3 regions of the Streptomyces sp. NPDC107522 genome follow, and region 3 is predicted to be linked to each of the others. Evidence: riboswitches for the same ligand, from Rfam matches in the RefSeq annotation. Region 3 holds a riboswitch; each other region holds the start of a gene.

Region 1 (9,880 bases), on a different contig from region 3:
CGGCTGCCACCCTCAGGCCCGTTCGCGCGGCCACTGCTGCCGATGCGTGGGAAGGGGCGCCCCAGCCGGGTGGGAGGTCGGCGACCCCGGCGCCCTCCAGGACCGTTCGGAGGATGGCCGCGCGGGCGCCCGGTTGGACGCGCAGGGCCTCGGGGAGGGCGCGGCAGGCGCGGACGACCTGGTTGTCGAGGAACGGGGTGTGCAGGCGTTGGGAGCGGATCTCGGCGGCCTGTTCCAGAACGCGGATGTCCGATGCGTGACGGGCCAGTGCAGCACGCGCGCGATAGTCGCCGGGACGCTGGCCTGGGCCGACGCCGTTGCGGCTCGTCGCCGCCTGCAGGCGAACCGATACTTCAGCGAGCGCCTCGCCGGTCAGCCAGCGTGCCGCCGGGCCCGGTCTGGCCCAGGTGAGCGCGGCGAGCGACGCCCCCACGGCACCTCCGGGCTCGTCGAAGCGGCGGTGGAGGAGGCGGTCCGCCAGGGATTCCAGGCCGGTGCGGTAGGGGGTGCGGGCCAGCTTCCGTGCCGCGCCGTACACGCGCGCGGGGACCAGCACCGAGCCGTCCGCCTTCGCCAGGGCCGCGACCGGGCGGACCAGGTGGCGGCGTTTGCGGTCCATCAGGAGGTCCGCCAGGCGGGCCGGGTGGGCGTCGAGGACCTGGCGGGCGCCGTAGCCAGTGAAGTGGTCCGCGCTGCCCGACGCCAGGCGCGCGCGGTGCCTGGCCGCCGTGACCAGGCTCGGGCCCGGCTCGTCCGTCAGCGGGCCGTCCAGGTCGGCGTACGGCAGTGTCTCCTCGCCGCCGGTGACCACCACGTGGTGCAGGCGGGGGTTGGCCGCCAGGGTGCCCGCTCGTTCCAGTTCGGCCTCACGGCCGCCGACCGCCAGGTCGTTGAAGGTCACGGCAAGCAGCCGCTCCCCCGCGCCCGTGCCGTGGCCCAGCACTGTGCCCGGCATTCCCGGCAGGCCGGCGGCCAGCAGCGCCAGGGTGCCTGAAGCCGGCCCTCCGGACAGGTCGGCCCCTATGCCCGGTACCGGCATCCCGCGCGCGGCACGTCGTTCGGCGGGGCCCATGCCGGGGACGGGGCCTGGGTCTATGTCGGCGCCGGGGACGTGGCGCGGTGCCGACAGACGCGCGCGTACCGCCTCCACCAGGGCATCGCGTACGGCGTCCACCGCGCTGTCCGGGTCCGCGGTGGGTGCCGCCACCGCCAGCGAGGCGACCGGCTCGTACCCGGCGATCTCGCGTGCTCCGGCGCGGAGGATCAGCGCATGCCCCGGCGGAATGCGGCGTACGCCGTCGTACGGCGTGGAGTCGTGCAGGGCCGCCGGTACGTCCGGGGCCGCGAGCAGCGCGGCGAGGTGCCCGAAGTCGAGGTTGGCCTCGATGAGGTCGGCGAGGGGGAGCGCGGCCGTCGCATAGGCCGTACCGCCCGCCCAGGGGGTGTAGAACACGGGCCGCGCGCCCGCCAGATCGCCGCACACCGTGATCCTGCGGCCGACCTGGACAACGGCCGTGTAGCTGCCGGACCACGCCGTCAGATGCCGAAGTGCGCCTCCGCGCGCGGCGAACAGACCAACCCGCAGTTGCTCGTCGCTCGCTCCGCATGTGCCGAGCACCGCGATCCGGGTCTGGGCGTCGGCCTTCACCACGCGCACCTCGTCCGGGCGCCAGTCGCCGACCGCCCACAGCGGATCCGGGTCACCCCACAGGAGTTGGGACCCCACCGGGTGCACGGTCTCACCGTCGCTTCCGGTGGCCCCCGCGGAACCGATCCCGGCGGCCACCGCGGCGGTGCTGCTCCATCCCACCAACCACCGCATCGACGCCTCCACAGGCTGTGGACAACCAGTGCACCGTACGAACCGGTTCACCATGCTGCCATGAAGGACGCGCGCCGGAGGGGCGGCGGAGCCGCTCGAGATCCGGGAATGCGCCCGTGCCTGCGCCCCCGTGCCGGGCCGGGCGCCGGCCGAACACCCGGACGGGGCAAGGAGATCCACGCGCGCGGGGCGAGCGGAGACCAGGAGGTCTGCGACGCGAATGCGCCCCCGATACGCTCCCCAAAAACGCCCTTCGCGCCCTCAAGTTCCGTGGTGGGAGCGGTAATCCCGCACGAGAGGCGGGGTCGATTTTCGGCCAAATCGGCGCCGCAGGGACAGGCTCACGCACGCTCCGTACAAGCCCTGCGGACTACTCGCCGTGCTCGCCGCGCGCGCAGTCCGGGGAACGGAGTGCGCCCCCCGGACCGTTCCGCCGCCCGCGGGGATGGAGGCGGCGGAATCCCCCAGCCCACTGGATCCAGTACAGCGGGCCGACCCACGCACGAGTCATGGAACCGCTCCCCCGATGGCTGGAGAAGAGCGCACGGACGGGCGCACAGCCACACAACGGGAGCACGCCACAACTGTCCGTACAGAGGCCGCACTTCAGTACGAACCACAATCCCGCCATCCGGAACAATGCCCCTTAACGCTTGGGATGCGGCGAACTACGCTGGGTTTACGAATGCCGCGTGGTTATGCCAGCGCGGCAGCCGTCTGTGTCGAGGGGTGGCGCATGTCCAGGGAGCAACGCGGGCCGAACGAAAAACTCGGCGCCGTTCTCGCCCTCGCGGGAATCAGCAACGCAGGACTCGCACGACGCGTCAACGACCTTGGCGCTCAGCGGGGACTGACTCTTCGCTACGACAAGACGTCGGTGGCGCGCTGGGTGTCGAAAGGCATGGTGCCGCAGGGCGCCGCGCCGCACCTCATCGCCGCCGCCATCGGCCAGAAGCTCGGCCGCCCGGTGCCGCTCCACGAGATCGGCCTGGCGGACGCGGACCCCGCACCCGAAGTGGGCCTCGCCTTCCCCCGGGACGTCGGACAGGCGGTGAAGTCGGCGACGGAGCTCTACCGTCTCGACCTCGCCGGGCGCCGCGCCGGCTCCGGCGGCATATGGCAGTCGCTGGCCGGTTCGTTCGCAGTAAGCGCATACGCAACGCCTGCCTCACGGTGGCTGATAACCCCGGCCGACAGTTCGGTGGCGCGCGAGGCGAGCACCTCCGAGGGCTCCGGCGCACCGCTCAAAGTCGGCCACAGCGATGTGCAGAAGCTGCGGGAGGCCGCCGAGGACGCCAGGCGCTGGGACTCCAAGTACGGAGGCGGCGACTGGCGTTCGTCCATGGTGCCCGAGTGCTTACGGGTGGAGGCGGCACCGCTGCTGCTGGGCTCGTACTCCGACGAGGTGGGCCGTGCCCTGTTCGGGGCGAGTGCCGAACTCACGCGGCTCGCCGGGTGGATGGCCTTCGACACCGGTCAGCAGGAGGCCGCCCAGCGGTACTACATCCAGGCGCTGCGGCTCGCGCGCGCGGCGGCCGACGTACCCCTCGGTGGGTACGTCCTGGCGTCGATGTCGCTCCAGGCGACCTACCGGGGCTTCGGCGACGAGGGCGTCGACCTCGCGCAGGCCGCCCTCGAACGCAACCGTGGCCTCGCCACGGCCCGCACCATGAGCTTCTTCCGGCTCGTCGAGGCACGCGCGCACGCACGCGCGGGTGACGCGCAGGCGGCGGGAGCCGCGCTGAAGGCGGCGGAGGGCTGGCTCGAACGGTCCCGGGAGGGTGACAACGATCCGTCTTGGCTCGGGTTCTACTCCTACGACAGGTTCGCCGCGGACGCCGCCGAGTGCTATCGGGACCTGAAGGCTCCACGGCAGGTGCGGCGGTTCACGGAGCAGGCGCTGTCGAAGCCGACGGAGGAGTTCGTACGGTCGCACGGGCTGCGGCTCGTCGTTTCGGCGGTCGCCGAGCTCGAGTCGGGCAATCTCGATGCGGCGTGCGAGCAGGGCGTGCGGGCGGTGGAGGTCGCGGGGCGGATATCTTCTGCGCGCACTACCGAGTACGTGAAGGATCTTCTTCATCGGCTTGAGCCGTATGGGGACGAGCCGCGGGTTGTGGAGTTGCGGGAGCGGGCTCGGCCGCTTCTCATGGCTCCGGCGTGAGCGCTCCGCTTCGGGGGGCGGGTGCCTTCTCGTCTGCCTGGTTTTTGTCGCTTGCAGGTGCAGGTTGTCCGTGGTTGATCGCGCCCACGCGGGTGGGGCCGCATATCAGCAGAGTCCCGCGCCCCTTTTCCGGCGCTGCAGTCCCCTGGGTTTGAAGGCGTTGTCAGTGGCGCAGTGCACTATCGAAGCCGGAGGTGGTGCAGGTGGCGGGGCAGGTGCGGTCTGTCGGCTACGACTGTGATGTGCTCGTGATCGGTGGGGGGATCGTCGGGCTGTCCACCGCGTACGCGATCACGCGTGCCGCGCCGGGGACGCGGGTGACCGTGCTGGAGAAGGAGCCGGGGCCCGCCCGGCATCAGACGGGGCGCAACAGCGGGGTCATCCACAGCGGGATCTACTACCGGCCTGGGTCGCTGAAGGCGCGGTACGCGGTGCGGGGCGCCGCCGAGATGGTCAAGTTCTGCGCGGAGTACGGCGTCGCGCACGCCGTCACCGGCAAGCTGATCGTCGCGACGGAGCGGGAGGAGCTGCCGCGGCTGCACGCGCTGGTGCAGCGCGGGCGGGAGAACGGGATTCCGGTGCGGGAGCTGGGCGCCGCGCAGATCTCGGAGTACGAGCCCGAGGTGCGGGGGCTCGCGGCGATACACGTCGGGACGACGGGCGTGTGCGACTTCGTCGGGGTCGCCCGGCAGCTGGCCGAGGCGTCGGGGGCGGAGATCCGGTACGGCGCCGAGGTCGAGCGGGTCGACCGGCGGGCGGAGCTGGGGGTCGCCGTACGGACCACGCGCGGGGACGTCGTGCGGGGGCGGGTGCTGGTGAACTGTGCCGGGCTGTACTGCGACGAGGTGGCCCGGATGACAGGGGACGAGCCGGGGGTGCGGATCGTGCCGTTCCGGGGCGAGTACTACTCGCTGGCGCGGCCCGAGCTGGTGCGGGGGCTGGTGTATCCGGTGCCGGATCCGGCGTTCCCGTTCCTCGGGGTGCATCTCACGCGCGGGATCGACGGGGATGTGCACATCGGGCCCAACGCGGTGCCGGCGCTGGCCCGGGAGGGGTACGGGTGGGGGGTCGTACGGCCGCGGGAGGTCGGGGTGACCGTGGCTTGGCCCGGGGTGTGGCGGATGGCTCGGCAGCACTGGCGGTACGGGGCGGGGGAGCTGCGGCGATCGGTGTCCAAGGGGGCGTTCACGGAGGCGGTGCGGAGGTTGTTGCCTGCGGTGACGTCCGATGATCTGGTGCCTGCGGCGGCGGGGGTGCGGGCGCAGGCGGTGTTGCGGGACGGGTCGCTGGTGGATGACTTTCTGATCAGGGAGGGGGCTCGGGCGGTGCATGTGTTGAATGCGCCGAGTCCTGCGGCTACGGCCTCGCTGCCGATCGGGCGGGAGGTTGCGCGGCGGGTGGTGGCGGTGCTGGAGGGTGTTTGAGCGGGTGGGTGCGGTGCCGGTGCCGGCTGCCTGGGGTTTTCTCGCCCCCGCCGCCCCTACCCGTCCCATCCTGAAGAGGCTCCGCCCCTTCCACCCCGCCAGGGGCCTGCCGCCCCCTGGACCCCCGCTTCGGCCCCGAAAGGGCCTCGTCCTCAAACGCCGGACGGGCTGAATGACGCGGACCGGCGTCGAGAAGCGGAAGCCCCTACGGGTGGGCGGGGGCCAGGGATGGCGGCGCCTTCTCCTCGAGCGCCAGACAGGCCGGAAGTGCTGGTCAGACGCAGGCCGTGGAAAGCCGTGTGCTTCGAGTCCTGCGGATGGCGTACTATGGACTCACCGACGCGGGGTGGAGCAGCTCGGTAGCTCGCTGGGCTCATAACCCAGAGGTCGCAGGTTCAAATCCTGTCCCCGCTACTGAAGGCTCAGGGCCGGAACTGATCAGTTCAGTTCCGGCCCTGAGTGTTTTTCTCCCGCGCCCCCTCCCGACTCCCGTCGGCCCCACTCGCCCGGTCGGCCCTCCCCACTCGCCCTCCGCCCCCGCTTCGGAAACGCTGGTGGCGTGGAGGAACGGCGGATCTCGTACGCACGCCGGTTCGTCCGGCTGCTGCCGGCCCTGTCGATCGGGGCCGGGGGCGTGTACGACTACGCCACCCCGACGGATTTCACCGGCGCCCCCTTCTTCACCGCCGCGCCCCTGGTCGCCGCCCCGCTCTACACGCAGCGCGGCACGGTCGTCACAGGCCTGGTCGCCTTCGCCGTACTGCTCGGGCTCCGCATTCATCTCGGCGGCCTCCCCCGGGCGGAGGTGATCACCGAGCTGGTCACCGTGGTGGTCGTCTGCGTGCTCGCCGTCCTCATCAACCTTCTCGTCCGCCGCAGCAACGAGCGCCTCGCCTCCGCACGCGAGATCGCCGAGGCGGCCCAGCGCGCCGTCCTGCCGGAGCCCGCCGAGCGGATCGGAGGGTTCCAGATCGCGGCCAGGTACGAGGCGGCGCAGAAGGGCGCCTCCATCGGCGGTGACCTGTACGCCGTGCAGGACAGCCCGCACGGTGTACGGGTCGTCGTGGGGGACGTACGCGGCAAGGGCATGGGTGCCGTGGGGGCCGTCGCCGTCGTCATCGGGGCCTTCCGGGAGGCCGCCGAGCAGGAGGCCACTCTGGAGGCAGTGGCACAGCGGCTGGAGCGGGCGCTGGCGCGCGAGCGTATGCGGCGCGAGGGAGTCGAGTCCTACGAGGGGTTCACCACCGCCGTACTCGCCGAGCTGCCGCACGGCAACGGGATCGTGCGGCTCGTCAACCGCGGGCACCCACCGCCCCTGCTGCTGTACGCCGACGGCAGCGTGCGCTCGCTGCTCGCCACCGAGCCCGCGCTGCCGCTGGGCATGGCGGAGCTCGGCGCCTGGCCCGACCGGGCCGAGGAGGCCGACTTCGTGAGCGGATCCACGCTGCTGCTGTACACCGACGGCCTGTCCGAGGCGCGGGACGAGAACGGACGGTTCTACGACCCCGAGGTGGGTCTCGCGGGGCAGCGGGCCGACGCACAGCGCGAGCCGGCCGCGCTCCTCGGTGCGCTCGCCGCGGAGGTGCGCCGGCACTCCGGGGACGGGATGGCGGACGACATGGCCCTCATCGCCGTACGACGACCGTGATCGTTCTCACCAAGGGTGATCGGGCGACCGCCCTCCGCATAACAACTGACATACCGTCAATACCTGTGTGGCTCCCGAGCCTCGGCCAACTCGCCCGATTTAGGCCGCTCATGACCCCTAAGTCCCGCTGAAAATAGTTAATGATCAAGCGGAACAGCTTGGAATCCGCACCTCGCGTCTATTAACGTTCGATAACGCAGCGCGGTCGTCCCAGCCGTCACAAGAGATGGCTCCGTGCGCACGCGCCGAATCCCGCAAGGGAGCCGGGGAACCACCACCCTGGGGTGAATCGCGCGGATTCCGCCGTGAAGTCACGGACGGTATACGCGCGTAGGAGACCTTCCTGCTCCGAACCCGTCAGCTAACCCGGTAGGCGAGAAGGAAGGAAAGGAGTACGCCCACGTGGCGTCCAACAGGCCTGCTACGCAAGCCCCGTTCGTGCCGAGTCAGCGCAGCACCGACACCTTCGGCTACGACAGCTACCGCACCGACGAGGGCCCGTTCGAGGAGTGGAACCCCACCGCGGAGTCCATTCGTCCGGTCCGTGGCAGGCATCGCGTCGCCAAGCAGCGCGGCGGGGGACTCGCGCGCAGCTCCACGGTTCTCGGCGTCGGCGTCATAGCCGCCGTCGGCGCGGGCGGCATGGCCAGCGCGCAGAGCGGCAAGCCGCCGGTCGCCATCACCATGCCCGACCTGCCGCTGATCTCCGACGACGACTCCTCCGCCGCCGAGGACTCCGCGACCGCGCTGAGCACCATGGGCGAGACCACCGAGGAGACCACCCAGGGCACCAGCGACGCCGGTGAGGCGCTGCGGGCCCGGATCATCGCCCAGGTCGAGCAGCAGCAGGACCAGATCCAGAACAAGGCCGCCGCCGAAGCGGTCGCCGCCGCCGAGAAGGAGGCCGCCGCCGCGGCCGCCAAGGCGGAGAAGGAGGCCGAGGCCAAGGCCGCCGCCGCCAAGGCCAAGGCCGAGGAGGAGGCCCGCAAGAAGGCCGAGGCCGAGCGCCTCGCCGAGCTGGCCAAGCAGTACACGCTGCCGACCTCCTCGTACACCATCACCTCGACCTTCGGTCAGGCCGGCGCCTACTGGTCGTCCGGCTACCACACGGGCCTCGACTTCGCCGCCCCGTCCGGCACGCTGATCAAGGCGGTCCACTCCGGCACGATCACGTTCGCCGGCTGGGACGGCTCGTACGGCTACAAGACCGTGCTGACCCTCGACGACGGCACCGAGCTCTGGTTCGCGCACCAGTCCTCGATCAGCGTCAGCGTGGGCCAGAAGGTCAACACGGGCGACGTCATCGGCCGCGTGGGCGCCACCGGCAACGTGACCGGTGCCCACCTCCACCTCGAGGTGCACCCCGACGGCAGCACGAGCGGCATCGACCCGATGGCGTGGCTGCAGAGCAAGGGCCTCACGCCCTGAGGTTCACCCGCTTCCGAGACCGCGTTTCGGATGCCCCGGCCTTTGATCCCGGTTCCGATCCCCCGGCGGTCCTGACGGCTACCCCCCACGTCAGGGCTGCCGGTTTCCGGAGCGCCGGGGTCCGCTTGTTTACGGGAAATTTGCGGGCGTCCCGGAAGACCGGGCTCCGCCAAGCGCGTTGATGTCGAGCATGACTTCTCTTCGCAAGCTCGGCTCCTCCGACCTCGAGGTCTCCCCGCTCTCCCTCGGCGGCAACGTCTTCGGCTGGACCGCCGACGAGGACCGGTCCTTCGCCGTCCTCGACGCCTACACGGCGGCCGGCGGCAACTTCATCGACACGGCCGACTCGTACTCGGCCTGGGTCGAGGGCAACGCGGGCGGCGAGTCCGAGACCATCATCGGCAAGTGGCTGCGGGCGCGCGGCAACCGGGACGACGTCGTCATCGCCACGAAGGTCAGCCAGCACCCCGACTTCCAGGGCCTGTCCGCCGCCAACATCAAGGCCGCCGCGGACGCCTCGCTCCGCCGCCTCGGCACCGACCGCATCGACCTCTACTACACCCACTTCGACAAGCCCGAAGTCCCGGTCGAGGAGATCATCGGCGCGCTGGACGAGCTGGTGAAGGCGGGCAAGGTACGGCACATCGCCGCCTCCAACATCTCCGCCGAGCGGCTGCGGGCGTCCCTGGACTTCTCCGACCGCGAGGGCCTCGCCCGGTACGTCGCCCTGCAGCCCCACTACAACCTGGTCTCCCGCGACACCTACGAGGGCGAGCTCCAGGACCTCGCCGAGCGGGAAGGCCTCGCGGCGGTCCCGTACTACGCCCTGGCGTCCGGCTTCCTCACGGGCAAGTACCGCGCCGGTACGACGGTGGGGAGCCCGCGCGCCCAGGGCGCCGGCAGGTACCTGGAGACGGAGCGGGGCCGCAACGTGCTCGCCGTCCTCGACGAGATCGCCCAGGCCCACGAGGCGCCGGTGGCCACGGTGGCCCTGGCCTGGCTGGCGTCCCGGCCGACGGTCGCGGCCCCGATCGCCTCGGCCCGGACGGTCGAGCAGCTGCCGGCACTGCTGGGCGTGGCGGAGCTGAGGCTGACGGACGGGCAGCTGGAGAAGCTGACGGCCGCGTCGGCCTGAGTCCTTCAGCCCGCCTGGGGTGCTGCCCCCTGGCGGGGTCGGAGGGGCGCAGCCCCTGAAGGCCGGGACGGGTAGGGGCGGCGGGGGCGAGACCGACACCGGCCCGCCCGCCGCCTACTACGGTCACGTCCGATACGGGTTGTACGCGGGGTACGGCACCCCTCCGTACCCCTGCCCGTACATCTGTCCGTACATCTGTCCGTACGGCTGCCAGTGACCCGGCGCCGGATATCCATACGTCGGCCAGACCTGCGCGGCATTC
Region 2 (9,880 bases), on a different contig from region 3:
CCAGGCATTGGCGTAGAAGTACTGCCGCCGCCTCTCCGCCGGAATGTCCGGGTCATAGGTGTCGATCACGGAGGCCAGCGACGGATCATCGATCGCCCTGGACAGTAACTCCCAATGCATACGCTGCTGATGTGCGAGGGCCCGGCGCTGGGAGGCGAGTTCCTCTAGCTCAAGGCGCCTGACCTGCAGCCGCTCGGCTTCCAGGCGCTGCCGGCGCGCGGCCAGCGTCATCCCGGCGGTGGCGAGAAGCAGACCGGCCGCGGCGGAGCCCAGCCTCCCCGCGGCATTCTTCTTTGTGGCCATGTCAACCCCCGAATCAGGCGGCCGTCCGCCGGTCGTCGGGGTGCGGGTCGACTGGAGGGGACCGGCGAGCGGTGGGCGGCGCTTGCCGTCTCCCAGAGTGCCGAGCGGCTCTGATCGGCGGGGAGGCGGAGAGGAGGCGCACGGAGGGAAGCGAGGGTCGCACGCTCCGGCGCCTTGCCCAACGTCTGCCCGGCAAGTGCTGCTAACAATCGTTCACTTCGCGGTGTTTCTCGCGGCTCGTATCCTGGGGCGGCATTCAACCCTCGTACGTGCGCCGAGCCGCGAGCCGGTGCACCCGTCGGCGTGAGAAAGGTCGCACGTTGAGTCAGCCGAACCCTGGTCCGCAGCAGATTCCGGTCGTCGTACTCGCCGGATTCCTCGGTTCCGGCAAGACGACTCTGCTCAACCACCTCCTCCATCGCAGCGGAGGTACCCGTATCGGCGCCATCGTCAACGACTTCGGCGCCATCGAGATCGACGCCATGGCCGTCGCCGGCGCACTCGGCGACTCCACCGTCTCCCTGGGGAATGGTTGCCTGTGCTGCGCGGTCGACGCCAGTGAGCTGGACGTCTATCTGGAGCGGCTCGCCCGCCCCGGCACCGGCATCGATGTCATCGTCATCGAGGCCAGCGGACTCGCCGAGCCCCAGGAACTCGTGCGCATGGTCCTGGCCAGTGGGCATCCGGGCATCGTGTACGGCGGGCTCGTCGAGGTCGTCGATGCCGCCGAGTTCGACGACACCCGCGCGAAGCACCCCGAGATCGACCGGCACCTCGCCCTTGCCGACCTCGTCGTGGTCAACAAGCTCGACCGGGCGCCGGAGGGTGATCGTGTCCTTGGACTGGTCCGCGAGCTCACCGACCGCGCGGCCGTCGTCCCCGCCACCTACGGCCGTATCGACCCCGCGTTCCTCTTCGACTGCCGACCCAGCGAGGAGCGCATCGGGCAGCTGTCCTTCGACGACCTGCACGAGCGAAACGAACCGCACGAGCACGAAGAACCGCACGCGCACGACGAGGACCACACCGGCCACCAGCACACCGACCACCAGCACACCGACCACCAGCACACCGGTTACGACAGTCTGTCCTTCACCTCCGAAGTCCCCCTCGACCCGCGCCGGTTGATCGCGTTCCTCGACACCAGGCCCGAGGGGCTGTACCGGATCAAGGGGTACGTCGACTTCGGGCCCTGCGACGTACGGAACCGCTACGCCGTCCACGCCGTCGGCCGGTTCCTCCGCTTCTACCCGGAGCCGTGGGCGCCCACCGACACCCGCCTCACCCAGCTGGTGCTCATCGGCTCCGGCATCGACGCGGTCGCTCTCGGCAAGGAACTTCAGGCGTGCAAGCGCGACGCCCCACACGCCGACGAGCAGGGCATGTGGGGCGTGCTGCGCTACGTACAGGATCCGGAGGAATACGTACAGGGCCCGGACCAGTACGTACAGGCCCCGGATGAAGGCGCCTTCGAGGAGGCCTAGACCGGTCCGGCCACCACCGCCACCGTCTTCGGCAGCGACACGCCGGAGCCGTCGCGGCGCGGGTCGATGTCCGGGAGGTCGGCCGGGGAGCCGTTCTTCTGCGCGGCCCGTGCCGGGGCAGGGCCCGCCCAGGCCAGGGACAGGCAGTCCTCGCCCTTCAGGAACCGCTGGCAGCGCACGCCTCCGGTGGCGCGGCCCTTGCGGGGGTACTGGTCGAACGGGGTCAGCTTGGCGGTCGTCTGGACGGAGTCGTCCAGGGTGCCGCGCGAGCCCGCGACGGTGAAGACCACCGCGTCCGCCGCCGGGTCCACCGCGGTGAAGGAGATGACCTTCGCCCCCTCGGCGAGCTTGATGCCCGCCACGCCACCGGCGGGACGGCCCTGTGGGCGGACCTGCGAGGCCTGGTAGCGCAGCAGCTGCGCGTCGTCCGTGATGAAGACCAGGTCCTCCTCACCCGTGCGCAGCTCGACCGCACCGACGATCCGGTCGCCCTCCTTGAGCGTGATGACCTCCAACTCCTCCTTGTTGGACGGGTAGTCGGGCACCACACGCTTGACGACGCCCTGTTCCGTGCCGAGCGCCAGACCCGGGGAGGACTCGTCGAGCGTGGTCAGACAGACCAGAGTCTCGCCGTCCGCCAGGGAGACGAACTCCGACAGCGGCGCGCCGCCCGAGAGGTTCGGTCTCGACGCGGTCTCCGGCAGCTGCGGCAGATCGACGACGTTGATCCGCAGCAGACGGCCCGCGGACGTCACCGCGCCCACCTCACCACGGGCCGTGGCCGGCACCGCCGAGACGATCACGTCGTGCTTGGCGCGCTTGGCGTCCTCGGCTTCCGCGAAGGGATCGCCGTTCGCCGTACGGGCCAGCAGCCCCGTCGAGGACAGCAGCACCCGGCACGGGTCGTCCGCCACCTGCAGCGGCACGGCGGCGGCCGGGGCGCCCGCCGACTCCAGCAGGACCGTACGCCGCTCGGTGCCGAACTTCTTCGCCACCGCGGCCAGTTCGGAGGAGACCAGCTTGCGCAGCTCCGCGTCCGACTCCAGGATCCGGGTCAGCTCGGCGATCTCCTGGCCCAGCCGGTCCTTCTCCGCCTCCAGCTCGATGCGGTCGTACTTGGTGAGCCGGCGCAGCGGGGTGTCGAGGATGTACTGGGTCTGCACCTCGGACAGGGAGAAGCGCTCCATCAGGCGCTCCTTCGCCTGCGCGCTGTTCTCGCTGGAGCGGATCAGGCGGATGACCTCGTCGATGTCGACGAGCGCCGTGAGCAGGCCCTCGACCAGGTGCAGGCGGTCGCGCCGCTTGCTGCGGCGGAACTCGCTGCGGCGCCGGACGACCTCGAAGCGGTGGTCGAGGTAGACCTCCAGGAGCTCCTTGAGGCCCAGGGTGAGGGGCTGGCCGTCGACCAGCGCGACGTTGTTGATGCCGAAGGACTCCTCCATCGGCGTCAGCTTGTAGAGCTGTTCCAGGACCGCCTCGGGCACGAAGCCGTTCTTGATCTCGATGACCAGGCGCAGGCCGTGCGCGCGGTCGGTGAGGTCCTTGACGTCGGCGATGCCCTGGATCTTCTTCGAGCCGACCAGATCCTTGATCTTGGAGATCACCTTCTCCGGACCGACCGTGAAGGGCAGCTCGGTGATCACCAGTCCCTTGCGGCGGGCGGTCACGGTCTCAATCTCGACCGTCGCGCGGATCTTGAAGGTGCCGCGGCCCGTCTCGTACGCGTCCCGGATGCCGGTCAGGCCTACGATCCGGCCGCCCGTGGGCAGGTCGGGGCCCGGGACGTGCCTCATCAGGGCGTCCAGATCCGCGTTCGGGTGGCGGATCAGGTGGCGGGCGGCCGCGATGACCTCGGAGAGGTTGTGCGGCGGCATGTTGGTGGCCATGCCGACCGCGATGCCCGAGGAGCCGTTGACCAGCAGGTTGGGGAAGGCGGCGGGCAGGGCCACCGGCTCCCGCTCCTGGCCGTCGTAGTTGGGGTTGAAGTCGACCGTGTCCTCGTCGATCGACTCGGTCATCAGGCTCGTCGCCGCGGCCTGCCGGCACTCGGTGTACCGCATGGCGGCCGGCGGGTCGTCGTTGCCCAGCGAGCCGAAGTTGCCGTGGCCGTCGACCAGCGGGACGCGCATCGAGAAGGGCTGGGCCATGCGCACCAGGGCGTCGTAGATCGACGCGTCGCCGTGCGGGTGCAACTTACCCATGACCTCGCCGACGACGCGGGCGCACTTCACATAGCCGCGGTCGGGGCGCAGGCCCATCTCGTTCATCTGGTAGACGATGCGACGGTGCACCGGCTTGAGACCGTCGCGGGCGTCCGGCAGGGCGCGGGAGTAGATGACCGAGTACGCGTACTCGAGGAAGGAGCCCTGCATCTCGTCGACGACGTCGATGTCGAGGATCCTCTCCTCGTACGAGTCGTCGGGCGGCGGGGTCTTCGTGCTGCGGCGGGCCATCGCTGCCGGCTCCTTCTGTCTGCTGGTCGCGCGAGCGTTTGACGGGTCTGACGCGGACCATTGTGGACCGCGGCACTGACAACCACCGACCAGGACCCGATGTTGGGCTCCCGCCAGGGGTTCGAGAAGTGTCGCCGACGCCCCTGGTCCTCCGCATCCGACGGGGAGGATTCGGTATCAACCGCATCTACGGTCACTCCTCTTGCAACGGGGGACAGCTCGCGCAGGGGGCGGGCAACCGACCTCACCGGTGCGCTCGGACCCCGCGACGGCAAGTCCGCGCCGCGCGACCGTTCACTCCCCGGAGTGATCGCCGGGTACCTGCCCGAGGCCGTCGAGGAGGGCGTCCCGGCACGGCGTTGTGACCGGGAACTTCGCCGACCCTTCGGACGCTGCATACAGTGGCAGGAACTGAGCACGAACTGCTCGACACAACGCAGTGCACTTGACCGGAAGGACACCTTGCCCATGGGTCACACGGCCACACCGGAGGCACAATCCGGCGGCCTCACCGCGACGGAGCACCGCCTGGCCAACGGCCTGCGGGTAGTGCTCTCCGAGGACCACCTCACGCCGGTCGCGGCGGTCTGCCTCTGGTACGACGTCGGCTCCCGCCACGAGGTCAAGGGCCGTACCGGACTCGCCCACCTCTTCGAGCACCTGATGTTCCAGGGCTCGGGAAGCGTGAAGGGCACGGGTCACTTCGAGCTCGTCCAGGGCGCGGGCGGCTCGCCGAACGGCACGACCAGCTTCGAGCGCACCAACTACTTCGAGACCATGCCCGCCCACCAGCTGGAGCTCGCGCTGTGGCTGGAGGCCGACCGCATGGGCAGCCTGCTGATGGCGCTCGACCAGGAGAACCTGGACAACCAGCGCGATGTCGTCAAGAACGAGCGCCGCCAGCGCTACGACAACGTCCCCTATGGCACGGCGTTCGAGAAGCTGACCGCCCTGTCGTACCCGGACGGACATCCGTACCACCACACCCCGATCGGCTCGATGGCCGACCTGGACGCGGCCAGCCTGGAGGACGCCCGCGCGTTCTTCCGCACCTACTACGCGCCCAATAACGCCGTCCTGTCGATCGTCGGCGACATCGACCCGGAGCAGACGCTCGCCTGGGTCGAGAAGTACTTCGGCTCCATCCCGGCCCACGACGGCAAGCCCGAGCCGCGCGACGGCTCGCTGCCCGAGATCATCGGCGAGCAGCTGCGCGAGGTCGTCGAGGAGAACGTCCCCGCGCGCGCGATGATGGCCGCCTACCGGCTCCCGACAGACGGCACGCGCGAGTGCGACGCCGCCGACCTGGCGCTGACCGTCCTCGGCGGCGGCGAGTCCTCCCGTCTCTACAACCGGCTCGTACGGCGTGACCGTACGGCCGTGGCGGCGGGCTTCGGCCTGCTGCGCCTGGCCGGGGCGCCCTCCCTGGGCTGGCTGGACGTGAAAACCTCCGGTGATGTCGAGGTGCCCGTGATCGAGGCGGCCGTCGACGAGGAGCTCGCCCGCTTCGCCGCGGAGGGCCCGACCGCCGAGGAGATGGAGCGCGCCCAGGCCCAGCTGGAGCGCGAGTGGCTGGACCGGCTCGGCACGGTCGCGGGCCGCGCCGACGAACTGTGCCGGTACGCCGTCCTGTTCGGCGACCCGCAGCTCGCGTTCACGGCCGTGCAGCGCGTCCTCGACGTCACCGCCGATGAGGTCAAGGCCGTCGCCAAGGCCCGCCTGCGCCCCGACAACCGCGCGGTGCTCGTGTACGAGCCGGTCGCCGGCGAGGCCGACGACCTGGAAGCCGCCGCCGAGGACGCCGCAACCGCCGAGACCACCGACGAGAACGAGGAGTCGGCGCAGTGACCGAGCTCGCCAGCATGGAGTTCCACCCGCAGCCCCAGGCCGGCGAGGCCCGGCCCTGGGCGTTCCCGGCGCCCGAGCGCGGCAAGCTGGACAACGGCCTGACGGTCCTGCGCTGCCACCGCCCCGGCCAGCAGGTCGTCGCCGTCGAGGTGCTCCTGGACACGCCCCTGGACGCCGAGCCGAAGGGCCTCGACGGCATCGCCACGATCATGGCGCGCGCCCTGTCCGAGGGCACCGACAAGCACACCGCCGAGGAGTTCGCCGCCGAGCTCGAGCGCTGCGGCGCCACCCTCGACGCCTACGCCGACCACCCCGGCGTGCGCGTCAGCCTCGAGGTGCCGGTCTCCCGTCTGCCGAAGGCGCTCGACCTGCTCGCCGACGCCCTCAGGGCGCCCGCGTTCGCCGACGCCGAGGTCGAGCGCCTGGTGCGCAACCGGCTCGACGAGATCCCGCATGAGATGGCGAACCCCTCGCGCCGCGCCGCCAAAGAGCTCTCGAAGGAGCTGTTCCCGGCGACCTCGCGCATGTCCCGCCCGCGCCAGGGCACCGAGGACACGGTCGCGGGCATCGACTCCGCGGGCGTACGCGCCTTCTACGAGCGGCACGTCCGCCCCGCCACCTCCACCGTCGTGGTCGTCGGCGACCTCACGGGCGTCGACCTCGACGCCCTGCTCGGCGACACCCTCGGCGCCTGGACCGGCCGTGCGGCCGAGCCTCGCCCCGTCCCGCCGGTGACCGCCGACGACACCGGCCGTGTCGTCATCGTGGACCGTCCCGGCGCCGTCCAGACGCAGCTGCTGATCGGCCGCGTCGGCCCCGACCGGCACGACCGCGTGTGGCCCGCGCAGGTGCTCGGCACGTACTGCCTCGGTGGCACCCTCACCTCCCGGCTGGACAAGGTCCTGCGCGAGGAGAAGGGCTACACCTACGGCGTGCGCGCGTTCGGACAGGTCCTGCGTTCCGCCCCGGACGGCACCGGCGCGGCGATGCTCGCCATCAGCGGCTCCGTCGACACCCCGAACACCGGTCCCGCGCTGCAGGACCTGTGGACGGTGCTGCGCGGCGTCGCCGCCGAGGGGCTCACCGACGCCGAGCGGGACTTCGCCGTGCAGAACCTCGTCGGGGTGGCGCCGCTGAAGTACGAGACCGCCGCCTCCGTGGCGAACACGCTGGCCGACCAGGTCGAGCAGCACCTGCCCGACGACTACCAGGCGACGCTGTACCAGCAGCTCGCCGCGACCGGCACCGTCGAGGCCACCGCCGCGGCCGTGAGCGCGTTCCCAGTGGACCGTCTGGTGACGATCCTCGTCGGCGACGCGGCCGAGATCCGGGAGCCCGTGGAGGCGCTCGGCATCGGCGAAGTCACCGTCGTGGCAGCCGAGTAGAGGACACGCAAGCGCCGCACAGCGGCACGCGCGCGTAGGGCCCTGGTGACGGAAGAGTCACCAGGGCCCCCTTATGCCCGAATTGAGGGAGAGGTTGCCTGTATTGCCTGTGGGATGCGCTACAAAAGCCGTGATCCGTTTGGGGATTGAAAGATGCCCCGTTTAGCGTCTTCCGGGCTGTCCGTCAGGCAGTGCGCCGCGCCCGCGGCACCGGACAGCCATCGCCGAGTCCCCGTACGGCGCGAGCCAGGGGAGCCGGGGACCCACCCGTAGTCCCTGGGGTGAATCGGACGCCCGCGCGCCAGCGAGGGGGCCCGTAGGAGACCTTCCTGCTCCGAACCCGTCAGCTAACCCGGTAGGCGAGAGGGAAGGAAAGGATCAGCCACTTCATGGCGTTCAGCTGCGCCACCGGGAAGTCCACCGAGAAGAAGCGTCCCACTGGGAAGCACCGCCGGCCCGGCCGGTTCGAGCGCACCACGGCCCGCGCGGCCGGCGTCGCCGCGCTCACCGCCACCGGCGTCATAGGCACCCTGGCCGCCCCGGCGCTCGCCGCCGAACCGGCCGCGGAGCAGACGGGCCTCATCCCCGTCATCACCGTCGACAACTCGATCGCCGACCAGATCGACGCCCAGGCCGCCGCACAGGAGCAGGCCGCCAAGGAGGCCGCGGCCCTCAAGAAGGCCGCCGAGGAGGCCGCGCGCAAGAAGGCGGCCGAGAAGGCCAAGAAGGAGCGCGAGGCCAAGGAGCGCGCCGCCCGCGAGGCCGAGCGCAAGCGCCTGCTGTCCTACGTCGCCCCGATCGCCGGCTCGTACATCTCCACCGGCTACAAGGCCGGCGGCGCCGTCTGGTCCTCCGGCAGCCACACCGGCGTCGACTTCCACGCCGCCAGCGGCACCTCCGTCCACGCGGTCGGAGCCGGCACCGTCGTGGAGGCCGGCTGGGGCGGGGCGTACGGCAACCAGGTCGTGATCAAGATGAACGACGGCACGTACACCCAGTACGGCCACCTGTCGTCCATCGGCGTCTCGGTCGGGCAGACCGTGACGCCCGGCCAGCAGATCGGCCTGTCCGGCGCCACCGGCAACGTCACCGGGCCGCACCTGCACTTCGAGGCCCGCACGACGGCGGAGTACGGCTCCGACATCGACCCCGCCGCCTACCTCCGCTCGCACGGCGTGAACGTCTGACGCCTCACTCGGCGTCTCACCGAAGCCACGCCGCACGAAGCACCCGCAGTCCCGAAGCCCCGCCTCGCGACGCACCGCAACCGCGAAGCTCCCGGCTCACGCTGCACCGCAACCCCGAAGCCCCCGGCTCCCCGAGCCGGGGCTTTCGGCGTTTCTGAGACGATCCGCTGTCCAAAAAATATCCCTGGATTCCGACCCGCCGTCGGAAATTCCGGCCGGTTGCCATAGAGTCACTCAACACACGTCATTCGTCGACGTTTCACGGGGATTAAAGCGGAGGTCGGTCATGCGTATTCCGGCGCACTCGGTATGCACGGCGATCCGGGACGACATCGTCGCCGGTGTCTACGAGCGCGGCAGCCGGCTCACCGAGGAACTCCTCGCACGCCGCTACGGCGTCTCCCGCGTCCCCGTGCGGGAGGCCCTGCGCACCCTGGAGGCGGAGGGCTTCGTGGTGACCCGGCGGCACGCGGGCGCGTGCGTCGCCGAACCGACCGAGCAGGAGGCCTCCGACCTGCTGGAGATGCGCGGCCTCCTGGAGCCGCTCGGCGCCTCCCGGGCCGCCCAGCGGCGCACCGAGGCCCATCTGAAGGTGCTGCGCGGCCTCGTCAGGCTGGGCCAGGAGCGGGCCCGGAGGGGGAACAGCGACGACCTGCGCTCCCTGGGGGGCTGGTTCCACGAGACGCTCGCCCAGGCCTCCGGCAGCCCCGCCCTGACCTCGATGCTGACCCAGCTGCGGCACAAGATCGCCTGGATGTACGCCGTGGAGTCGCCGGCCGATCCCGTGGAGTACTGGACCGAGCACGGCGCGATCGTGGACGCGGTGGCGCGCGGCGACGGCGAGCGCGCCCGGGCGATCACGGCGCTGCACACCGAGCGCTCGACTGCCGCGCACCGGCTGCGCTTCGGCTCCGGCGGCGTTGATCGCGCGGAGCGTGTGAGGAATTCGCAACATCCCGTAAACATGCCGAGCCTGCGGCATTAACACGGGCGCCGTATACAAAGAGGTGATATTCGGCGGCGGGGAATTTCCGCTGCCCTTTTTCGGGTCCGCGGTGAATTCCTGTGACTGCTGCTCGAAAACAGCGAAGCCGCGTCCGCCGGAAAGGCAGACGCGGCTTCACCGCTAACCGCGGAGATCCGACCGGTCCGTTCAGACCGTCTCGGGCAGCTCCTCGAGGCCCTCGGAGACCAGCTTCGCCAGACGGTCGAGGGCGGCG
Region 3 (9,880 bases):
CGCCCCGCAGACGCCGTCCGATCCACGGCACCAGGTACTCGCGCGCCCAGTGGACGTCGTCCCGGCGTATCTCGAGGGTGCCGCGGGGCGGGAGCGGCGGCCACGGCTGGTCCGGGTCGGCCGGAACCTCCAGGCCGAGGACCTGACCCGCGCGGAGCGCCACGCGCGTGTGCCCCTCGGGAGACAGGTGGAGCCGGTCGTCGTCCCAGGCCCGGCGGTCCTGGACGGTCTTCAGGGACCACAGGTCCAGGACGGGGCAGCCGTACCGGTCGGCGATGGCCCGCACATGGCCGTTGTACGTGGCGATCTTGCCGCGCAGATGCTTCAGCACGGGCACGCCACGGGTGTCGAAGCCGGTAGTCACCATGACGGTGCCGACGGCGGAGGTGAGCCGGACGACAGCCCGCTCGAAGCGCTCGGCCACCTCGTCGGGGTCGGTGCCGGGCCGGATGATGTCGTTGCCGCCCGCGCAGAACGAGACCAGGTCCGGGGCCAGTTCCAGGGCCTGCGGGACCTGGTCCTCCACGATCTGGTCGAGCAGTTTGCCGCGCACGGCGAGGTTGGTGTACTTGAAGTCGCCCTCGGGTCGCCGGTCCGCGAGCAGTACCGCGAACCGGTCGGCCCAGCCGACGAACGCCCCGTCGGGGCCGGGGTCGCCGACGCCCTCGGTGAAGCTGTCCCCCACCGCGACGTACGACCCGATCTCTGATCTGCTGTCACTCTTCGAATCGCCTGCCACACAGGCATGATTCACCTTCGAATGTGACCTACGCGACCGTAAGGAAGGGTTGACGCGCGGTGAGATAAGCCACTCCTAAAGTGTTGGCCAAACCTGGAATACTCCTCTGATCAGGGGCGTTGTGGGCTCAACCGCCACACCCGGAAGCAGCTGATCCGGAAGTGACTCCAAACGGTCCGGAACGCGAAGTGCCCACTGCGGTAAGGCTCTTGGTCGACGTAGTCGAAGACGAGCCGTCCGTTGTTCCACCACTGCACGGTCGCCCCGTCGGAGACGACACGGACCCGGTTGGGCTGGTTGGGCACCAGCAGCGGCTCGGTGTAGTCGTGGATCAGCGGGCGGACTCCGGCCTCGCCGACGTACCGGCGCAGTCGCGTCGTGGTGTTGTAGTTGGCGCCGTAACCGGCGTAATAGGTCTTGAGGTAGTCGTACTCGGCGAGCGCACCGTCCCGGCGCGTGGCGAACAGGTCGTCCGGGGAACGGACGTCGGTGGCGTTCCAGAAGTTGTTGAGGTCGGACACGCGGTCGTTGGCCCCGCCTTCCGACACGGCGGTGGCCGTGTACTCGAGGACGTACGGCCCTTCGAGGCGTTTCCTGAACCACACCGTCGCACCGCTCGGCACGTCGATCTCCAGCACACCGCGTGACGCGGTGACCGTGCCACCGTCCTGCAACTCGGTCAGCCACTGGGCGAGGCCGTGGCGGAAGTCGTCGTGGGCGACGAGCCTGCGGTGGGGCGCGGCACTCGCCGCGCCCGCGGGAGCCAGTGCCCCCAGAGCGGCACCGGCGGCCAGGATTCCGAACGCTCTGCGCGTGGTCGTCACGAACGGGACTCCTTCATAGGGACGTTGAGGCGCCAGAAAGCGCTTGCAGCGGCCGAGCGGAGATCACTCCCCCCCGATCACCCCCTCTTTGTCGACACCCGGACACACCGAAGGCCGGACCCGGGGATCGGGGTCCGGCCTTCGGTGGCGTGTCAGGTGAGGCTTCGGCGGGGGTCAGCCGATGGCGACACCCTTGGAGCGGAGGTAGGCGACCGGGTCCACGTCCGAGCCGTAGTCCGGCGTGGTGCGGATCTCGAAGTGCAGGTGCGGGCCGGTCACATTGCCGGTCGCGCCGGAGAGGCCTATCTGCTGCCCCGCGGTCACGGTCTGGCCGGGCGAGACGGAGAGCGAGGAGAGGTGGCCGTACTGGGCGTAGTAGCCGTCGGCGAGCCGGATGACGACCTGGTTGCCGTACGCGCCACCCCAGCCGGCGGAGACGACGGTGCCCGCGCCGACCGCCTTCAGCGGGGTGCCGGTCGCGGCGGCGAAGTCGACGCCGGTGTGGTAGCCGCTCGACCACATGCTGCCCGCCACCTTGTACGCGGTGGCGACGGAGGCCGCGGAGACGGGGGCGCTGAAGCCACTGGCGGCGCCGGCGGTGTCGGCGCTCTCGGCGGCCTTGGCCGTCTTCGGGGCGGAGGACTTCGCGGCGGACGAGTCCGACGACGGCTTCGAGGACGACTTCGAGGACGAGGAGGACGAAGAGGGGGACGACGGCGACGACTTGGGGGCGCTCGTCGCGGCCTTCTTGCCGCCGATCGTGAGCTTCAGACCGGGGTGGATCAGCGACGGGTTCTCGCCGACGGCCTCGCGGTTGTCGGCGTAGAGCTTCTTCCAGCCACCGCTGACGTTCTGCTCGTCGGCGATCTTCGAGAGATAGTCGCCGACCTTCACCGCATAGGTCCGCACAGCCGTCTTCTGCGCGGCATCCTTCTTTTCGGCCACCTTCTTCTCTGCGACCGGAAGGGACTGAACGGCCTTTTCCGAAGCGGCCTGCGAAGGAGCGGCGTGGGCGCCGGTGGCCCCGAAGAGCGGGAGGGCGAGAGCGGCGCCGCCGGTTCCGGCGACGGCGATGGAGCGGGTGAAGCGGGGGGACTTCGGGCGGCGGTGCTTACCCTTCGCGGGCATGGCGAATTCCTCTCCGGCGCCTGCGAGGTGAGCTGTCGGGTGCGGACTGGAGATGCCCGGCCGCGGCGAACGCGGCTTTACCCCTAGCCTGTTCCGGAGACCGGAACAGGCGGTTCTACCTGTGGGTCCCCCGCTCCTGCCATGGTCGGGTGAGTCGGTGCGGGCTCCGGTCGGCGGCAGGATTCGGCGTCCGTCCGGATTGGTGGCGAACGTAAGCGAGGAAGACGCACGGGAACAAGTGAGAGGTTCCGTCCGAATGCGTTCCTGTTGATCCCTTGTGGGAATTCCCGGTCACCCTGAGTGAATTATGGGTGCGTCGCCCGACACAAAACCCCTTGAAAATCACGTGAATTACGTGAACATGACGGGCGACGCTCGGTCACGAATATGACGCTCCTCACGTGACCCGGCTCCAGCTTTCCCCAGGTCAGGGCGAGTTGGAATGAAGGCGCCAATTCGGACAGAACCACTAGATGCGACGCAGTCGGATAACTGCCGCATCGAGGTCGCCACGCAATCCGGTGCGCAGTCCGTGATGCAGCAATACGGCACCTCGGTGAACTTCGCCCGTTTCGCGGCATTCATACGACGCTGTCGGGTCGAGCCCCCGCAGCCGCAGCGCCGGTACGGCCTCGCCGTAGCTCTGCGCCTGGAGCCAGGCGAGGACGACGGTCTCGTCGCCGAGCACGTACTGCACCGCGCTCAGCCCGCCCCGCGGAGGCCGCAGCCGGTAGAGGTCTCCGCGCTGCACGAGGGGCCGGATCTCCTTGTAGAGCTCCACCCATTCCCGCGCCTCGGCGAGCTCCGCCTCGGTCCACTGCGCGAGGTCGCCGCCGACGCCGAGCACGCCCGCCATGGCACTCACGAACCGGAACCGCAGCGAGCTGACCCTGCCGTTGAGCTGGTTGTTCGGGCTGTCGGTGACCCACGCGGCCATGACCCGCGCCGGATGGATCTGGCTGAACCCGTGCTGGATGGCGAGCCGGTCGAGCGGGTCGGTGTTGTCGGACGTCCACACCTGGTCCGTACGACTGAGCACACCCAGGTCGATCCGGCCGCCGCCACCCGAGCAGGACTCGAAGGCGACACCCGGGTGAGCGGCGCGCAGCCGGTCCAGCAGGGCGTAGAAGGCGTGCACGTGGTCGACCCAGAGCCGCTGCGGGTACACCTCGCCGGGCCAGCCCGCGTCGGTGAAGCAGCGGTTGAAGTCCCACTTCACGTAGTCGATGGGGGCGCTGGAGAGGAGCCCGTCGAGCTGGTTCCAGAGGTACTCCTGGACATCTTCGCGTGCGAGGTTCAGTACGAGTTGATTGCGGAACTCCGTCCGCTTTCGTCCGGTCTGGTACTGCACCCATTCCGGGTGGCCGCGGTACAGCTCGCTGTCCGGATTGACCATTTCCGGCTCGACCCAGATGCCGAACTGCATGCCGAGGGCGTGCACGTAGTCGGCGAGCGGCTTGAGGCCGTTCGGGAAGCGGTCGGGGTTGGGCGTCCAGTCGCCGAGTCCGGCGCGGTCGCTGGTGCGCACCCCGAACCAGCCGTCGTCGACGACGAACAGCTCCACACCGATGGCCGCGGCCCGCCGCGCAAGGGTGCCCTGCTGTTCCTCCGAGATGTCGAACTCGGTCGCCTCCCACGAGTTGAACAGCACGGGCCGGTCCTGATCGGCGTCAGGGATCACGTGGGCGCGCTGATAGGCGTGCCAGGCCCGGCTCGCGCCCCCGAAGCCACCGTCGCTCCACAGCCCGGCGAAGACCGGCGTCACGAACGACTCCCCCGCCGCCAGCCGCAGCAGCCCCGAGTCGTCGTAGCCGACCCCGCCGGTGATCTGCACGCGTGCGTCCGGCAGCTGGGCCACCGCGATCCGCCAGGAGCCCGACCAGCCGAGGGCGCAGCCGTACACCTCGCCGCTCTCCTCGGTGGCGTCGGTGTCGAGCGCGACCCAGGGCAGAAGCGGATGCCCGGTGTGGCCGCGACGGCTGCCGAGGACCTTCTCACCGTAGGTGAGGGACGACTGCGTCAGCCGGGACTCCGCGGCCCAGCGTCCGTGCAACTGCGACAGCCGCCAGTCCTCGCGGTCGGGCAGGGTCCAGGTGGCCGAGTCGGCGCGCAGCAGCTCCAGGTCGGGCCCCTGGTTGTCCAGGGTCACCCAGCGCTCCACGACGTCGTCGCGCATCCGGTAGTGGAGCGTGATGCCCAGCCCGCCGTCCCGGAACCGCAGCCGCAGCTCCTCTGCGTCCGCGGCGCCCGCGGTTTCGTACGTCTCGAAGGTCCACTCGGTGCCGCGCCGCTCGTCGGTGCGCACGGACAGGGCCGGCCGTACGAAGCGGGGGCCGCCCTCGACCGGGTACTCCTCGTGCCCGTCGAGCTGGGACTCGAAGCCCCGGTACGCCGGAAGCGGGCGGGCGGCCAGCTCCTCGGCGTCGGCGAGCGCGATGCGCGGGCCCCAGTGGATGTGCAGCAGCTCGTCGCCGTCCGTGAGACGGAGGGCGTAACTGCTGGTCGGCCCGGAAAGAACCCAGGTACGCCCGTGGTCGGAGATCTCCAGCATCAAGCCCTCACATATTCGAACAGGTCCGATCAAGCCGGAACATCATCACGGGCCGCGAGCCTCAGATGCAACGCCTGTGGACAACTCATTGCCCCAGGAATCCATGTCGTATGGTCGAGAGCGCACCCCGTCGGCCGCACCGCCGAGCCGCGTCGGCGGGGCCGACTGGGAGGAGCCCCCGTGACGCAGCAGATCCCGTCGACCGAGCCCGAGCTGGCCGGAGTCCGCAACTTCCGGGATGTGGGCGGCCTTCCGACCGTGGACGGACGGCGGGTGCGGTACGGGGTGCTGTTCCGCAGCGGCCACCTCGCACACGCGACCGAGGAGGACGCCGCCTTCCTGGGTTCCCTGGGCCTGCACACGATCTTCGACTTCCGCAACGCGGCCGACCAGAAGCTCGAGGGTCCGGACGTCGAGCTGCCGGGTGTGCGCAATGTGAACCTGCCGCTGAGCGATCCGGCGGACGGCGCCGAGTTCTGGAAGATGGTGCGCGACGGCGACATCGACCAGTTGCGGGAGATCCTCGCGGACGGCAAGGCCGCGAACCGGATGATCGACTCGTACCGCAGGATCATCAAGGAGCGCACGACCGAGCACTCCCAGGTACTGCAGGCGCTCACGCAGGACAGCGTCCCCGCCCTCATGCACTGCGCGGCGGGCAAGGACCGCGCCGGCCTCTCCATCGCCGTGACGCTGCTCGCCCTCGGCGTCGAACGCGAGGCGATCCTCGCCGACTACCTGGAGTCCAACGCCAAGCACCGCCGCTACAAGGTGCACCGCAGCAGCAGCGCCGCCTCGGCCTACTCCCCCGAGGTCATGGAACTGCTCAGCCCGCTGTTCGACGCGCGCGCCGAGTACCTGACGGCGGCCTTCGAGACGATCGAGGAGACGTGGGGCGGCGTCGACACCTACCTGGAGCAGGGCCTGCGCATCACCCCGGAGGCCCGCGAGCGACTGCGCGCGCGGCTGCTCGACTGAGCCCCGGCCGCTGCCGGGCGACCGCCGCGCCCCTCTGCCTCATCCCTGCCGCTACTTCGCTCCTGCCTCGAACAGCAGGTAGATGAACGCCGCGAAGAGATGCCCCACCGCGATGTAGATGATGAGCCGCACCCACAGGGCGCGCGGGAACTTCTCCTCCATGTCGCTCATGGCGTCTCTCCAGGGGTGGGGCCCAGGCACAGCGTGGCCGTGGGGCTCTGCAGCAGGGTGTGGACGAAGAGGAGCTCGACCCCGCCCTCGTCCTGGGCGGCGATCCGGTGCGGGGTCAGCGAGTCGAAGTGCGCGCTGTCACCGGGAGCGAGCCGGTGCATGGTGTCCCCGAGGCGCAGCCGCAGCCGCCCCTTGAGCACGTACAGCCACTCCTCGCCGGGGTGCACGCGCACGATGTCGCCCTGCGAGCCGTACGGCACATGGACCCGCAGGGCCTGCATCCCGCGCCCGGACGCGCCCGCCTGCCAGTACGTCCAACCACCGGCCGCGGTCGGCTCCATGTCGGCGGCGCGCACGACGGCGTCCCGGTCGGCGACCGTCTCGCCGAGCAGCTCGGAGACGGTCGTACCGTAGATACGCGCGAGCGCGAGCAGCATCGGCAGCGAGGGCTGGCGCCGCCCGGTCTCCAGGCGGGAGAGGTGGGCGGGCGACAGCCCGGCGGCGCGGGCCGCGGCCTCCAGGGTGAGGGAGGCGCGGCGGCGCAGCGCGCGGAGCTGGGGCGCGACCGCGGGAAGGGCCTCGGCCGGCGCGTTCGCCGGCTCGGCGGCGACACCGGGCTCCGGCTCGGCCTCGGCCTCGGCCTCGGTCTCGGTCTCGGGAGAGCTCATACTCTCCATTCAGCCGAAGGTTTGCCCCATCGGCAAATTTCTTGCCTCTGAGGCAAAAGCCCAACTGCCGCCGACTCACCGGTTGGCCACCGCCTGCTTGATCAACGTCTTGCCGAAGTCCCACATCAGTCCGCCACCGCTGTGCGCGTCGTCCATCACGTCCGTGAAGGCGTCGACGAACCGGTCCACCTCCCGCTCACCGATGATCAGCGGCGGGATCAGCTTGATCACCTCCAGGTGGTCCCCGGAGACCTGGGTGAGGATGCGGTGCCGCCGCAGCAGCGGTACGACGACCATCTGCGCGAACAGGCCCTTGCGCGCGGCCTGCAGCATGGTCCAGCGGCTCCGCAGCTTCAGCGAGTCGGGACGCCCGAACTCGATGCCGATCATCAGGCCCCGGCCACGGACGTCGGCGAGCAGCTCGTACTTGTCGATCAGCGCCGCGAGCCGGGACTTCAACTGCTCCCCCGTCGCCCGCGCGTTCGCGACGATCTGCTCGTTCTCCATGACGGACAGCACGGCGAGCCCGGCCGCCATGGCCTGCGCGTTGGAGCCGAAGCTCGCCGAGTGGACGAGGACGCGGTCCATGGACGAGTAGACCTTCTTGAAGATCCAGTCCTTGCCGAGGGTGGCACCCACCGGCACATAGCCTCCGGAGAGCGCCTTGGCCACGCACACCAGGTCCGGCTCGACCCCGTCCTCGTGCTGGTAGGCGTAGAAGTCGCCGGTCCGGCCCAGCCCCGTCTGCACCTCGTCGGCGATGAGCAGCGCCTTGTGCCGGTGCAGCATTTCCTGGGCGGCCCGCAGATATCCGGGCGGGGCCTCGTGCACGCCCTTGCCCTGGATCGGCTCGACGATGAGGGCGGCCACGTCGCCCTTCTTCAGCTCCCGTGCCAGGGCGTCGCGGTCACCGAGCGGTACGGCCGTGTCCGGCAGCAGCGGGGCGAAGCCGTCCCGGAAGCCGGACTCCCCGTTGACGGACAGGGAACCGGTGGTCAGCCCGTGGAACGCGTGATCGCAGTACAGCACCCGCGGCTTCCCCGTGACGAACCGCGCGAACTTCAGCGCGGTCTCCACCGCCTCCGTCCCACTGTTGCCGAAGAACACCCGGTCCAGGTGCGGACTGTGCGCGAGCAGCTTCTCCGCCAGCAGCCCGGGCAGCGGCTGGCAGTCGAAGCGGGTCAGGTCGGCGAGGGAGGCGTCGAGGACGTCGTGCAGCGCCTTACGGACGACGGGGTGGTGGCGCCCCAGGCCCATCACCCCGAACCCGGCGAGCATGTCGAGGTAGTCGTCGCCGTCCGCGTCCCAGAAGTACGCGCCCTCGGCCCGCTCGTAGACCTTGTCGAAACCGATGGTGTGCAGCATGCGCGGGAGCTGATGATTCAAATACCTACTGTGCAGCTCGTAGCGCTCGGCTCCGCGCTCGGCGAGGAGTCTGCCGAGGTCGAACTCCGTGGTCATTCGGCTTTCTCCTCGACTGGCACGACGGTAGGACCGTCATGACTACGACCCTCATGACTACGACCGTCACGACCACGCCCGCTTTGGCCGCCGTCGGCCCGCTCGGTGCCGGCCAGGGTGTCCTCGGCCTCCTTGAGGGCGAGGCTCGCGCTGATCCGTCCGGCGACCTCGACGGGCGTGAGGCCGATGTCGGCGAGCACCTCGCCCCGCTTGGCGTGCGCGAGGAACTGCTCCGGGATGCCGAACCGCCGTACGGGTACGTCGACTTCGGCATCGGCCAGCGCCAGCGCCACGGCGGCGCCGACTCCGGACGACCGGCTGTTGTCCTCGACGACGGCCACCAACCGGTGATCGGCGGCGAGCGGCGCGAGGGCGGGGTCGACCGGCTTTACCCACCGGGGATCGACGACGGTGCAGTTGATGCCGCGTGCCTGCAGCAGTTCGGCGGCCTGGAGGCACACCGGCGCCATCACGCCGACGGCGACGAGGAGGACGTCCGACTCGCCCGCGTCCCTGTGCAGCACGTCCAGGCCGCCCACCCGGTCGACCGCCGGGATCGACGGACCGACCGACTCCTTCGGGAACCGCACGAGGGTCGGCGCGTCGTCGACGGCCACCGCCTCCCGCAGCTGGGCCCGCAGCTGGTCGGCGTCGCGCGGCGCGGCGATCCTGAGGCCGGGCACGACCTGGAGGATCGACATGTCCCACATGCCGTTGTGGGAGGGCCCGTCGGCACCCGTGACACCGGCCCGGTCCAGCACGAAGGTCACCCCGCACCGGTGCAGCGATACGTCCATCAGCAGCTGGTCGAAGGCGCGGTTGAGGAAGGTGGCGTAGATGGCGACGACGGGATGGAGCCCACCGGTCGCCAGCCCCGCCGCCGACACGGCCGCGTGCTGCTCGGCGATCCCCACGTCCCACACCCGGTCCGGGAACCGCTCCGCGAACTTGCCGAGCCCGACGGGGTGCAGCATGGCCGCCGTGATCGCCACGACGTCCTCCCGCTCCTGACCGATCCGCACGATCTCGTCGCCGAAGACCGAGGTCCAGGACGGCCCGTTGGACGGCGCGAGCGGCTCGCAGGTCAGCGGGTCCATCACGCCGACGGTGTGGAAGTGGTCCTCCTCGTGCGCGAGGGCGGGTTCGTAGCCGCGGCCCTTCTCCGTGAGGCAGTGGATGAGCACGGGTCCGTGGAAGCGCTTGGCCCGGCGCAGCGCGGACTCGACGGCCCCGATGTCGTGCCCGTCGATCGGGCCGACGTACTTCAGCCCCAGGTCCTCGAAGAGCCCCTGCGGCGCGAACGCGTCCTTGAAGCCCTTCTTCGCACCGTGCAGGGCCTCGTACACCGTGTTGCCGATGA

The links. Region 3 has a riboswitch for cyclic di-AMP ahead of ACZ7L6_RS02665 (M23 family metallopeptidase). Riboswitches for the same ligand answer to the same signal wherever they lie in the genome.
Region 1: linked by a shared signal. The riboswitch ahead of ACZ7L6_RS29555 (M23 family metallopeptidase) and the one ahead of ACZ7L6_RS02665 (M23 family metallopeptidase) in region 3 are both predicted to bind cyclic di-AMP.
Region 2: linked by a shared signal. The riboswitch ahead of ACZ7L6_RS27400 (M23 family metallopeptidase) and the one ahead of ACZ7L6_RS02665 (M23 family metallopeptidase) in region 3 are both predicted to bind cyclic di-AMP.

The regions. Positions count from the first base shown of each region.
Region 1 is NZ_JBVKAU010000011.1:13,393-23,272, forward strand. Features, by position in the region: gene ACZ7L6_RS29530 (asparagine synthase-related protein) at 1-1,822, opposite strand, end outside; gene ACZ7L6_RS29535 (MFS transporter) at 2,559-3,983, shown strand; gene lhgO (L-2-hydroxyglutarate oxidase) at 4,199-5,407, shown strand; tRNA gene ACZ7L6_RS29545 (tRNA-Met) at 5,748-5,821, shown strand; gene ACZ7L6_RS29550 (PP2C family protein-serine/threonine phosphatase) at 5,967-7,055, shown strand; cyclic di-AMP (ydaO/yuaA leader) riboswitch at 7,289-7,446, shown strand; gene ACZ7L6_RS29555 (M23 family metallopeptidase) at 7,458-8,483, shown strand; gene ACZ7L6_RS29560 (aldo/keto reductase) at 8,674-9,618, shown strand; gene ACZ7L6_RS29565 (PrsW family intramembrane metalloprotease) at 9,742-9,880, opposite strand, start outside.
Region 2 is NZ_JBVKAU010000009.1:118,885-128,764, forward strand. Features, by position in the region: gene ACZ7L6_RS27375 (DUF6082 family protein) at 1-303, opposite strand, end outside; gene ACZ7L6_RS27380 (CobW family GTP-binding protein) at 624-1,787, shown strand; gene ACZ7L6_RS27385 (DNA gyrase/topoisomerase IV subunit A) at 1,784-4,240, opposite strand; gene ACZ7L6_RS27390 (M16 family metallopeptidase) at 4,709-6,088, shown strand; gene ACZ7L6_RS27395 (M16 family metallopeptidase) at 6,085-7,473, shown strand; cyclic di-AMP (ydaO/yuaA leader) riboswitch at 7,686-7,850, shown strand; gene ACZ7L6_RS27400 (M23 family metallopeptidase) at 7,863-8,660, shown strand; gene ACZ7L6_RS27405 (GntR family transcriptional regulator) at 8,947-9,645, shown strand; gene ACZ7L6_RS27410 (HPr family phosphocarrier protein) at 9,814-9,880, opposite strand, start outside.
Region 3 is NZ_JBVKAU010000001.1:610,131-620,010, reverse strand. Features, by position in the region: gene ACZ7L6_RS02675 (SGNH/GDSL hydrolase family protein) at 1-739, opposite strand, end outside; gene ACZ7L6_RS02670 (DUF6250 domain-containing protein) at 850-1,563, opposite strand; gene ACZ7L6_RS02665 (M23 family metallopeptidase) at 1,738-2,691, opposite strand; cyclic di-AMP (ydaO/yuaA leader) riboswitch at 2,696-2,853, opposite strand; gene ACZ7L6_RS02660 (alpha-galactosidase) at 3,161-5,242, opposite strand; gene ACZ7L6_RS02655 (tyrosine-protein phosphatase) at 5,423-6,220, shown strand; gene ACZ7L6_RS02650 (DUF6126 family protein) at 6,272-6,391, opposite strand; gene ACZ7L6_RS02645 (helix-turn-helix domain-containing protein) at 6,388-7,059, opposite strand; gene ACZ7L6_RS02640 (aspartate aminotransferase family protein) at 7,135-8,520, opposite strand; gene dxs (1-deoxy-D-xylulose-5-phosphate synthase) at 8,517-9,880, opposite strand, start outside.